3 regions of the Rahnella variigena genome follow, and region 1 is predicted to be linked to each of the others. Evidence: predicted binding sites of a transcription regulator. Region 1 holds the regulator's gene; each other region holds the start of a gene.
The links. Region 1 encodes sigma-54, which starts transcription at its own class of promoters, with help from an activator protein. Its sites were predicted from a motif close to GTTGGCACANNTTTCGCTNT; they were not measured.
Positions count from the first base shown of each region.

Region 2: CKQ54_RS12155 (branched-chain amino acid ABC transporter substrate-binding protein) is a predicted target of sigma-54. The motif match lies at 1,142-1,161, and genes of this name have one in related genera.
Region 3: CKQ54_RS20150 (gamma-glutamyltransferase family protein) is a predicted target of sigma-54. The motif match lies at 1,779-1,798, and genes of this name have one in related genera.

Region 1 is NZ_NSDJ01000001.1:1,203,848-1,207,125, reverse strand. It holds gene lptA (lipopolysaccharide ABC transporter substrate-binding protein LptA) at 1-544, shown strand, start outside; gene lptC (LPS export ABC transporter periplasmic protein LptC) at 1-9, shown strand, start outside; gene lptB (LPS export ABC transporter ATP-binding protein) at 550-1,275, shown strand; gene rpoN (RNA polymerase factor sigma-54) at 1,378-2,811, shown strand; gene hpf (ribosome hibernation promoting factor) at 2,835-3,122, shown strand; gene ptsN (PTS IIA-like nitrogen regulatory protein PtsN) at 3,221-3,278, shown strand, end outside.
Region 2 is NZ_NSDJ01000001.1:2,594,404-2,597,681, forward strand. It holds gene CKQ54_RS12145 (methyl-accepting chemotaxis protein) at 1-532, shown strand, start outside; gene CKQ54_RS12150 (YgdI/YgdR family lipoprotein) at 659-874, opposite strand; gene CKQ54_RS12155 (branched-chain amino acid ABC transporter substrate-binding protein) at 1,330-2,454, shown strand; gene CKQ54_RS12160 (ABC transporter permease subunit) at 2,535-3,278, shown strand, end outside.
Region 3 is NZ_NSDJ01000001.1:4,383,292-4,386,569, reverse strand. It holds gene hpxX (oxalurate catabolism protein HpxX) at 1-83, opposite strand, end outside; gene CKQ54_RS20150 (gamma-glutamyltransferase family protein) at 120-1,706, opposite strand; gene CKQ54_RS20145 (MurR/RpiR family transcriptional regulator) at 1,906-2,745, shown strand; gene CKQ54_RS20140 (transporter substrate-binding domain-containing protein) at 3,004-3,278, shown strand, end outside.

The sequences.
Region 1 (3,278 bases):
AAAAAATAAAATCCGTAATCTCCTCATCGTCAGCTCATTGTTAGCCGTCAGCGTTCCGGCATTCGCCCTGAAAGATGACACGACCAAACCGATTACCATTGATTCGGCTAATCAGGCGCTGGACGTGAACACCAATACCGCGACCTTTACCGGTAATGTGGTGGTAAACCAGGGTACGATCCAGGTTAAAGCGGACAAAGTTGTCGTCATTCGCCCGCAAGGCGTTTCCGGCAAAGAAGTGGTTGAAGGTTACGGTAACCCAGTGACCTTCTATCAGATGCAGGACAACGGCAAGCCGGTAAAAGGCCATGCGCAGAAAGTCCGCTATGAAGTGGAAAACGATCTGGTGACCCTGACCGGTAATGCTTACCTTGAACAGCTCGACAGCAACGTGAAAGGCGACCGTATTACTTATCTGGTGCAGAAACAGCAAATGGAAGCCTTCAGTGATAAAGGCAACCGTGTGACGACCGTTCTGGTTCCTTCGCAGCTGCAACAGAAAACACCTGCAGCGGCGGGCCAGCCGACCAAAAAGAGTAACTGATTTTTATGGCTAAATTAATCGCAGAGAATCTGGCAAAAGCCTACAAAGGCCGCAAGGTCGTTGAAGATGTCAGCCTGATGGTCAACTCCGGCGAAATCGTCGGGTTATTAGGGCCAAACGGTGCCGGTAAAACTACGACGTTTTACATGGTCGTCGGCATTGTGCAGCGTGATGCAGGCCGTATTATCGTCGATGACGAAGACATCAGCTTGTTGCCATTGCATACCCGCGCCCGTCGCGGTATTGGCTATCTTCCTCAGGAAGCGTCCATTTTCCGCCGCCTCAGCGTGTTTGATAACCTGATGGCCGTGTTGCAGATCCGCGACGATCTGAACAAAGAACAGCGTAACGATCGTGCCAATGAACTGATGGAAGAGTTCCATATTTCTCATTTGCGCGATAACCTCGGTCAGTCACTGTCCGGTGGTGAACGCCGTCGTGTTGAAATCGCCCGTGCGCTGGCGGCGAACCCTAAATTCATCCTGCTGGATGAACCGTTCGCCGGTGTTGACCCGATTTCAGTTATCGACATCAAAAAAATCATTGAGCATTTGCGTGACAGTGGCCTCGGCGTACTGATCACCGACCATAACGTTCGCGAAACGCTCGACGTGTGTGAACGCGCTTACATCGTCAGTCAGGGCAAGTTAATCGCCCACGGCACGCCAGCCGATATTCTTGCTGATGAACAAGTTAAACGCGTTTATCTTGGTGAAGAATTCCGTCTGTGATCTGTGCCGCCGGAACCGTGCCTGTTTCGCCTTAAAATGAAACAGGCCGTCTCTGACAGAAGTGTTGCCGTTTTCACTCATCAACGGAAATAAAGCCAAGATATGAAGCAAGGTTTGCAACTCAGATTCAGCCAACAACTGGCAATGACTCCACAGTTACAACAGGCCATCCGCCTGTTGCAATTGTCCACGCTTGAGCTCCAACAGGAGATCCAACTCGCGCTGGAGAGCAACCCTCTGCTGGAACAAACCGACCTTCATGAAGAAATCGACTCGGTAGAAACCACCGACAGCGAAGGGTTAGATACCCGCGAAGCGCTCGAGCAAAAAGACATGCCCGAAGAGCTGCCGCTGGATGCGACCTGGGATGAAATCTATACCGCGGGCACGCCTTCCGGCACCGGTAATGATTACAGCGACGACGAGCTGCCGATTTATCAGGGTGAAACCACCCAGACTCTTCAGGATTACCTGATGTGGCAGGTCGAGCTGACGCCGTTCTCAGATACTGATGCGGCGATTGCGACGTCCATTGTCGATGCGGTCGATGACACCGGTTACCTCACCGTTTCTCTTGACGACATTCTGGAAAGCATCGGGGATGAAAACGTCACGATGGACGAAGTGGAAGCCGTGCTCAAACGCGTACAGCGTTTTGACCCGGTCGGCGTGGCCGCGCGCGACCTGCGCGACTGCCTGCTGATCCAGCTTTCCCAGTATGCGACCGACACGCCTTTCATCACCGAAGCCCGTCTTATCATCAGCGAACATCTGGATTTGCTGGCGAACCATGATTTCCGCGCACTTATGCGATCAACCCGGTTAAAAGAAGATACACTGAAAGGAGCGATGCTCCTGATCCAGTCTCTTGATCCGCGTCCGGGCCAGTCGATCAACACCGGCGAATCCGAATACGTGATCCCGGATGTGCTGGTGCGCAAAGTGTCAGGAGTCTGGACGGTTGAACTCAATTCGGACAGCATTCCGCGTCTGAAGATTAACCAGCAGTACGCCGCGATGGGGAATTCCGCACGCAGCGACAGCGACGGGCAGTTTATCCGCAGCAATCTGCAGGAAGCCAAATGGTTAATCAAAAGCCTGGAAAGCCGTAACGACACGCTGTTGAAAGTCACGCGCTGTATCGTTGAGCAGCAGCAGGCGTTCTTTGAACTGGGTGAAGAATTTATGAAACCTATGGTGCTGGCCGATATCGCCAGCGCCGTAGAAATGCACGAATCGACGATTTCACGCGTCACGACGCAGAAGTTTCTGCACAGCCCGCGTGGCATTTTCGAACTGAAGTATTTCTTTTCCAGCCATGTCAGTACAGACAGCGGCGGCGAGGCATCGTCAACCGCCATCCGGGCGCTGGTGAAGAAATTAATCGCAGCGGAGAATCCTGTAAAACCGCTCAGTGACAGTAAGTTAGCGACCCTGCTTTCCGATCAGGGAATTATGGTTGCACGACGAACCGTCGCCAAATACCGAGAGTCTTTGTCCATCCCGCCCTCAAACCAACGTAAACAGTTAGTTTGACCTCAACAGAGAAGGAAGACATTATGCAGCTCAACATTACCGGACATCACATTGAGATCACGGATCCCCTGAGAGAGTTCATCACGTCGAAGCTGGCCAAGCTAGAGCAGTATTTCGACAGGATTAATCAGGTGTATGTGGTGTTGAGCGTGGAAAAGGTGCAAAAAGTTGCCGAAGCGACTTTGCATGTGAATGGAGGCGAGTTACATGCCACCTCGGAACATCAGGATATGTACGCAGCGATTGACGGACTGGTTGATAAACTGGCCCGCCAGCTGAATAAACATAAAGACAAACTGAAACAGCACTGACATTCATGTAGCCAACCCTGTGCTACAAACCTTCGGGCATCGGCTTGTGACCTTCGGGAAACGAGCCGATATAGCTTTAAGGGTGAAACAGCGCAAAAGTGAAAGATGACATGATCAACGATATAGCAATGCAATTAACGTCGGTGCTTAATGCCG
Region 2 (3,278 bases), 1.4 Mb from region 1:
ACTGGTCTCTCATGTGGTGAAAACGATGAATGAAATCACGGCGAGCTCAGCAAAAATTGCTGACATTACAACGGTAATTAACAGCATCGCTTTTCAGACCAATATTCTGGCTCTCAATGCGGCCGTTGAAGCGGCGCGTGCAGGAGAACAGGGGCGGGGATTTGCTGTGGTGGCAAGTGAAGTGAGAAGTCTGGCGCAGCGCAGCGCTCAGGCTGCAAAAGAGATAGAAGGTTTAATTGGTGAATCGGTAGAGCGAATTAATGCAGGGTCAGAGCTGGTAGAACAGGCGGGAACCACCATGCATGACATTGTGACTAAAGTGGCTAACGTTACCGAAATACTTAATGAAATTACTCAGGCATCGGATGAACAGAACAGGGGAATATCTCAGGTAGGGCAAGCCATAGTGGAAATGGACAGCGTGACTCAGCAAAACGCGGCCCTTGTGGAAGAGTCTTCTGCTGCTGCTAATGCGCTGCGGGATCAGGCACAAAATCTGGCTTCGTCTGTTTCGCGTTTTATTACTGAGTAATTTTATCCTCAAAACAGTCGTGTTATTACGGGCCGTTCAGGTACCCATAGCATGACTGTTTTATTCAGCCCGCCGTGTAATTCATCGGTCGGGCTTTCAGATAAATGCAATTGCTGTCCGTCACGCCTACTTCTTCACAATGCCCGCAATATCATTGGTGTTCATCAGGTGATAATCGCCGTTCATGTCGGTGTAGCTGGTCATGCCGGTATCGCGGTCACGCTCAGGTTCGCCGTGGGCGAAAAGCTGATCGCCGGCTTTGGTGTTGATCACATAATCACTGGCACAGCCCGATAATCCCATGGCCAGCACAATTGCCGTCAGGCAGGATAATTTCTTCATTGTTCAGTAGCTTCCCGTTGCAATCATCTGCCCGCATTACAAAACAACCTGCCGAAAGAAGCAAAGAAAAAATATAACCACGGATTATCCCTGGGGAACTTAACGTTACATTTTGGTGCAGGGCGTTCCGGTATCGTTATTTTCCTATTCTTTTCAGCACCAGTGCGGTGCGATGTGATCCCGTCGTTGTTTCTGCGAGTTCCCCGCAACGCCTGACAGGCGCTATCTATACTCACATAACCGTAACATTCACAGACCTCGGGTAACACTGGCAGATATTTTGCTTAAGTTTCTTACCTTTGATGTTGTCCGCCAGCGGTGGACAAACGGGATCTTCCCTCCATTGGCTTGTGCTTTAAATTTCAGATTTTCAGATTACGACTTTGCGTTGGTGTTTTTGCTGCATGCGTTGCCCATAACCCGTTTGCATAAACTCAGTCCTAAGGATCATGATGATGTCGATGAAATTTATGAAAAGTCCTCTCTCTCTTTTACTGGCAGGTTGTCTGGTCACGGCCTTCTCCGCGCGTGCGGATATTGTGATTGGCGTGGCCGGTCCGTTCACCGGTCCGAATGCCACTTATGGTGATCAGTACTGGCATGGCGCGACTCAGGCCGCCGAAGACATTAATGCCGCAGGCGGGATCAACGGCGAGAAAATCAAACTGGTTCAGGGCGATGATGCCTGCGAGCCAAAACAAGCGGTCGCGGTGGCTAACCGGCTGGTAGATCAGGATAAAGTGCAAGCAGTGGTCGGACATTTCTGCTCATCCTCTACCATGCCTGCGTCTGAGGTGTATAACGACGCCGGGATTATCGCCATCACGCCGGGCTCAACTAACCCGCAGATCACTGAACGCGGCATGAGCGATATGTTCCGTATGTGTGGGCGCGATGACCAGCAGGGTCTGGTAGCCAGCGATTACATCATCGACAAGCTGAAAGCCAAAAAAGTGGTCATCATTCACGACAAAGATACCTACGGACAGGGGCTGGCGGATGCCACCAAAGCAGCGCTTAACAAACGCGGCGTGAAAGAAGTGATGTATGAAGGTCTGTCGCGCGGCGAAAAAGACTTTAATGCGCTGGTTACCAAAATCAGTGCGCAGAAACCAGATGTGGTGTTCTTTGGCGGCTGCCATCCGGAAGCCGGTCCGTTAGTTCGCCAGATGCGTGAGCAGGGCGTTCAGGCGACGTTCTTCTCCGGTGACTGTATCGTCAACGAAGAAATGGTCACCGCTGCCGGCGGTCCGCAATACACCAATGGCATTCTGATGACCTTCGGCAAAGACCCGCGTCTGATCCCGGACGGCAAAGCCGTCATCGATAAATTCCGCGCTAATAAATTCGAGCCGGAAGGTTACACCCTCTATTCCTACGCCTCTGTACAGGCCATTGCCGCCGCCTTCAAAGCCACCGGCGGCAGCGATTCCGCCAAAGCCAGCGCGTGGCTTAAAGCCAACAGTGTCGATACCGTCATGGGCAAAAAAGCCTGGGACAGCAAAGGCGACCTGAAAGTCTCCGATTACGTGGTTTATAAGTGGGATGACAAAGGCAAATATCAGGAAGTTAAGGAATAACTCATTTTGATTTGCCAGTTCTAATCTGTGTCAGACCGCGCCCTTAGCCAGGCGCGGTCACAAAAAGAGACTGCGTATTTATGGATTCATTCTTCCTGCAACAACTGTTTAATGGCATTACGCTCGGTGCTGTCTACGGTCTCATCGCCATCGGCTACACCATGGTTTACGGCATCATCGGCATGATCAACTTTGCTCACGGCGAAGTGTATATGATTTCGGCTTACCTCTGCGCTATCGCGCTGGCGCTGCTTTCTTTCTTCGGTCTGCACTCTTTTCCGCTGCTGATCCTCGGCACACTGGTGTTCACCATCGTGGTGACCGGCGTTTACGGCTGGGCGATTGAGCGCATTGCCTATAAACCATTGCGAAATTCCACGCGCCTTGCGCCGCTGATTTCTGCTATCGGCATGTCGCTGATTTTGCAGAACTACGCACAAATCAGTCAGGGACCGCGACAGCAGGGTATCCCTACGATGTTTGATGGCGCGCTGCGGTTTCATATCGGAGACAGCTTTGTCCAGATGACCTACACCAAACTGTTCATTCTGGTGGCGTCTCTTGTCGGCATGTTGGTTTTGTCGTGGATTATCAGCAACACCAAACTCGGTCGAATGTGTCGTGCGGTACAGCAGGACAGAAAAATGGCCTCAATTCTCGGCATCAACACCGACCGCATTATCTCGCTGGTCTTTATGATCGGCGCGGCGATGGCGGGGCTGGCAGGCGTACTGGTCACCATGAACTACGGCACTTTTGATTTCTATGCCGGATTTATCATCGGCATCAAAGCCTTTACCGCAGCGGTACTCGGCGGGATCGGC
Region 3 (3,278 bases), 3.2 Mb from region 1:
GTGTCGTCGAGTTCCAGCGCCAGCACGCTTTCCATCTGGCGGATATAAGCGGCCCAGTCGGTCGCTGCGGGGGTATTTTTCATGCTGCTTCCTTATCAATTCTCATGAGCGAACTCTGATCAAAATCCGGCGGCGCTGCCGTTGCTGCGCGGGTCGGAGGCACCTTCAAACATGCCGTTGGTATGGCGGACAATCGCACCGGCGTGGCCGACGGCTTCGCTGAAATCCGGCAACAGTTCGACGTCGTGACCGCGCTGTCTCAGCCCGGCCTGCGTCGGATAGGCGAAACGGCCTTCCAGCTTCAGTGAATCCGAACTTTCTCCCCACGTCCGCCCCAGCAGCCAGCGCGGACCGCTGATCGCCTGCTGCAAAGACTGACCCTGCACCACATGGCGGATAAACACGGCGGCCTGGGTTTGCGGCTGACCGTCGCCGCCCATCGAACCGTAAACCATGGTGCGCCCGTCGTATAAACGTGCGGCGGCGGGGTTGAGGGTATGAAACGGTTGCTTGCCCGGTGCCAGCGCCAGTAAATGGCTGGCGTCGAGGCTGAAAGATGCGCCGCGGTTTTGCCACAACACGCCGCTGCCCGGCAGCACTACACCACTGCCGAACTCGTGATAAATACTCTGGATAAATGATACCGCCAGCCCGCTGCTGTCCATCACGCCCATCCAGACGGTATCGCCCGGACCTTTACCTTTGCCCCAGTCGGCGGCGCTGTGCGGTTTGATGCGGGTGGCGAGGGCATCGAGATATTGCGGATCCAGCAGGCTCTGCGCGTCCTGCGTCATCATGCGTGGATCAGTGATAAAGCGGTCGCGCAGGCCGAACGCCAGTTTGGTGGCTTCGACAATGCTGTGGATCGTCGCGCTTTCATCCATGGTTTCCAGCGGCAGGCGGTCAGTCAGGCCGAGGATCGCCAGCGAAACCAGCCCCTGCGTCGGTGGCGTCAGGTTGTAGATTTCGCCTTTGCTGTGTTTGAGGCGCAGCGGCACACGGCGCTGCGGCTTGTAAGCAGCAAGATCGGCGCGGGTGACCGGCATACCGAGCTTTTCCATGTCGGCGGCCATATTGTCGGCCAGCTCACCGCGATAGAAACTGTTCAGCCCGTCTTCGCACAGCATCGATAACGTCTGCGCCAGTTGCGGCTGGGTGAAACGGTTCCCGGCGCGCGGCACGTCGCCGTTAGGCAGAAAAACATCGGCGAAGGTGCGGAAATCTTTCAGTTCATGTTGCTTGGCGCGGGTGGCGGCTTCCTGCGAGGCGGTCACCGGAATGCCGTCCGCAGCGTAACGGATGGCGTCACGCAGCAGGCGCGAAAGCGGTTTTTGCTCGCCGCCGAATTCAGCCGATACATTCAGCGCTTCCTGCCAGCCGCCGACGGTGCCTGCGACCGTCAGCGCCGCTTTCGGGCCGCGGTGCGGAATGTGCGTTTCACCGGCGTAAAAATCGAGAGAGGCCAGCGAACCGGCGGCACCGCTGGCGTCGATCGCCACCGGATTGCCCTGCGGGGGCACAATCAGCCAGAAGCCGTCGCCGCCCAGTCCGTTCATGTGCGGATAGACCACGGCAATGGTGGCGGCCGCCGCCACCATTGCCTCGATGGCATTGCCGCCTTCACGCAATACCGCAAGCGCACTCTGGCTCGCCAGATGATGAGGTGTAACCGCCATGCCCAGCGGTGCGCTGTTACTGTTAATCATGCGATGTCCTTTTTGAAACGCTTTTTTTATGTTGCCCGCGCATGCAGGGATGAGGGCGTGCAGGGATTAAGTTAAGCAAGAGGTGTTCCACATCGGCAAAACCTTCAGACTTTCACTCATAATTTAGCTTGCATTGGCAAGCATAGTGCATGGTATGTTCCGCTGATTTACTGAAACATTGGTTACAAAAGGGACGGAGATGAAACAGATTGATGAACGTCTGCGTGACCATTACGCAGAACTCACGCCGCAGGAACAGCGGGTGGCCGACTTTATTTTTGCCAGCATTGATGACCTGATGAGCTACAACAGCGCAGAGCTGGCGCGGCTCAGCGGCGTGTCGAAGGCCACGGTCAGCCGCCTGTTTAAACGTCTTGGTTACCCGAGTTATCGCGATATGCGCGATGAAATGCGCACCCTGCGCCAGAGTGGCATGCCGCTGACCGACAGCCGTGACGCGGTGCAAGGTAACACCTTGTTATCACGGCACTATAAACAGGAAATGGCTAACCTGACGCAGTGGATTAATCAGATTGATGGCGCACAGTTTGGCGCGCTGATCACCGCCCTGAGTCAGGCGCGGCAGGTACGTCTGCTGGGTTTTCGTAACAGTTATCCGGTGGCGCTGCACCTGCGTCAGCAACTGATTCAGGTGCGGGCTGGCGTGATGATGATGCCGCAGCCGGGGCAGACGCTGGCGGAAGAACTGGTGGATCTCACCGCGCAGGACGTGGTGATTTTCGTTGCTTTTCGTCGCCGTCCCCGCATGGCGAAGGCGATTCTCACGCAATTACAGTCACTTGATGTGCCGGTTTTACTGATTTGCGAGCCGCAGGCGCAGACGCTGATCCCGCTCGCCACCTGGCATCTGGCCGCGCCGCTCGACAGCGTGTCGGCGTTCGACAGTTATTCATCTGCCATGAGCCTGGCGAATTTACTCAGCAATGCGTTGTTGCACGATATGCTCGCGTCAGGCCGTCAGCGCATTCATCAGATAAGCGATTTGTATAACGATCTGGATGAGCTGGAACAGCGCTGATTCCCGATTCAGGGACAAACTCAGCGCTTTTCTGGTGCTTTCGCACAATTACGGTGCATCAGAGTTTTCAACCTTTCTCGCTTTTTGCCCTGATTCAGGGCAAAAAAATCCCCTCTGCTTACTTCGCTGAGTCGCTAATTCCTTGTCATGTCGTGACTTTGCGCACATTTTTTCTGCCGGGTCATTTTTGGCACATTCGTTGCAAAGTTTTAAATATAAGAATCTATCGTTCCAAAAACTTTTCACCGGAGATAATCTATGAACATGAACAAACGGTTGTTGGCATGGGCAGGTGCGGCAATGCTGGTGCTTCAGGCATCGAATGTTATGGCCGATCAGTTGCAGGATATTCAGAAGCGTGGCGTGCTGCGCGTGGCTGTTCCGCAGGATTTCCCGCCGTTTGGTTCGGTGAGCAAGGATTTGCAGCCGGAAGGTTATGACATCGACATGGCGCATTATCTGGCCGATAAGATGAAACTTAAGTTGCAACTGGTGCCGGTCACCAGCGCCAACCGGGTGCCTTATCTGCAAAC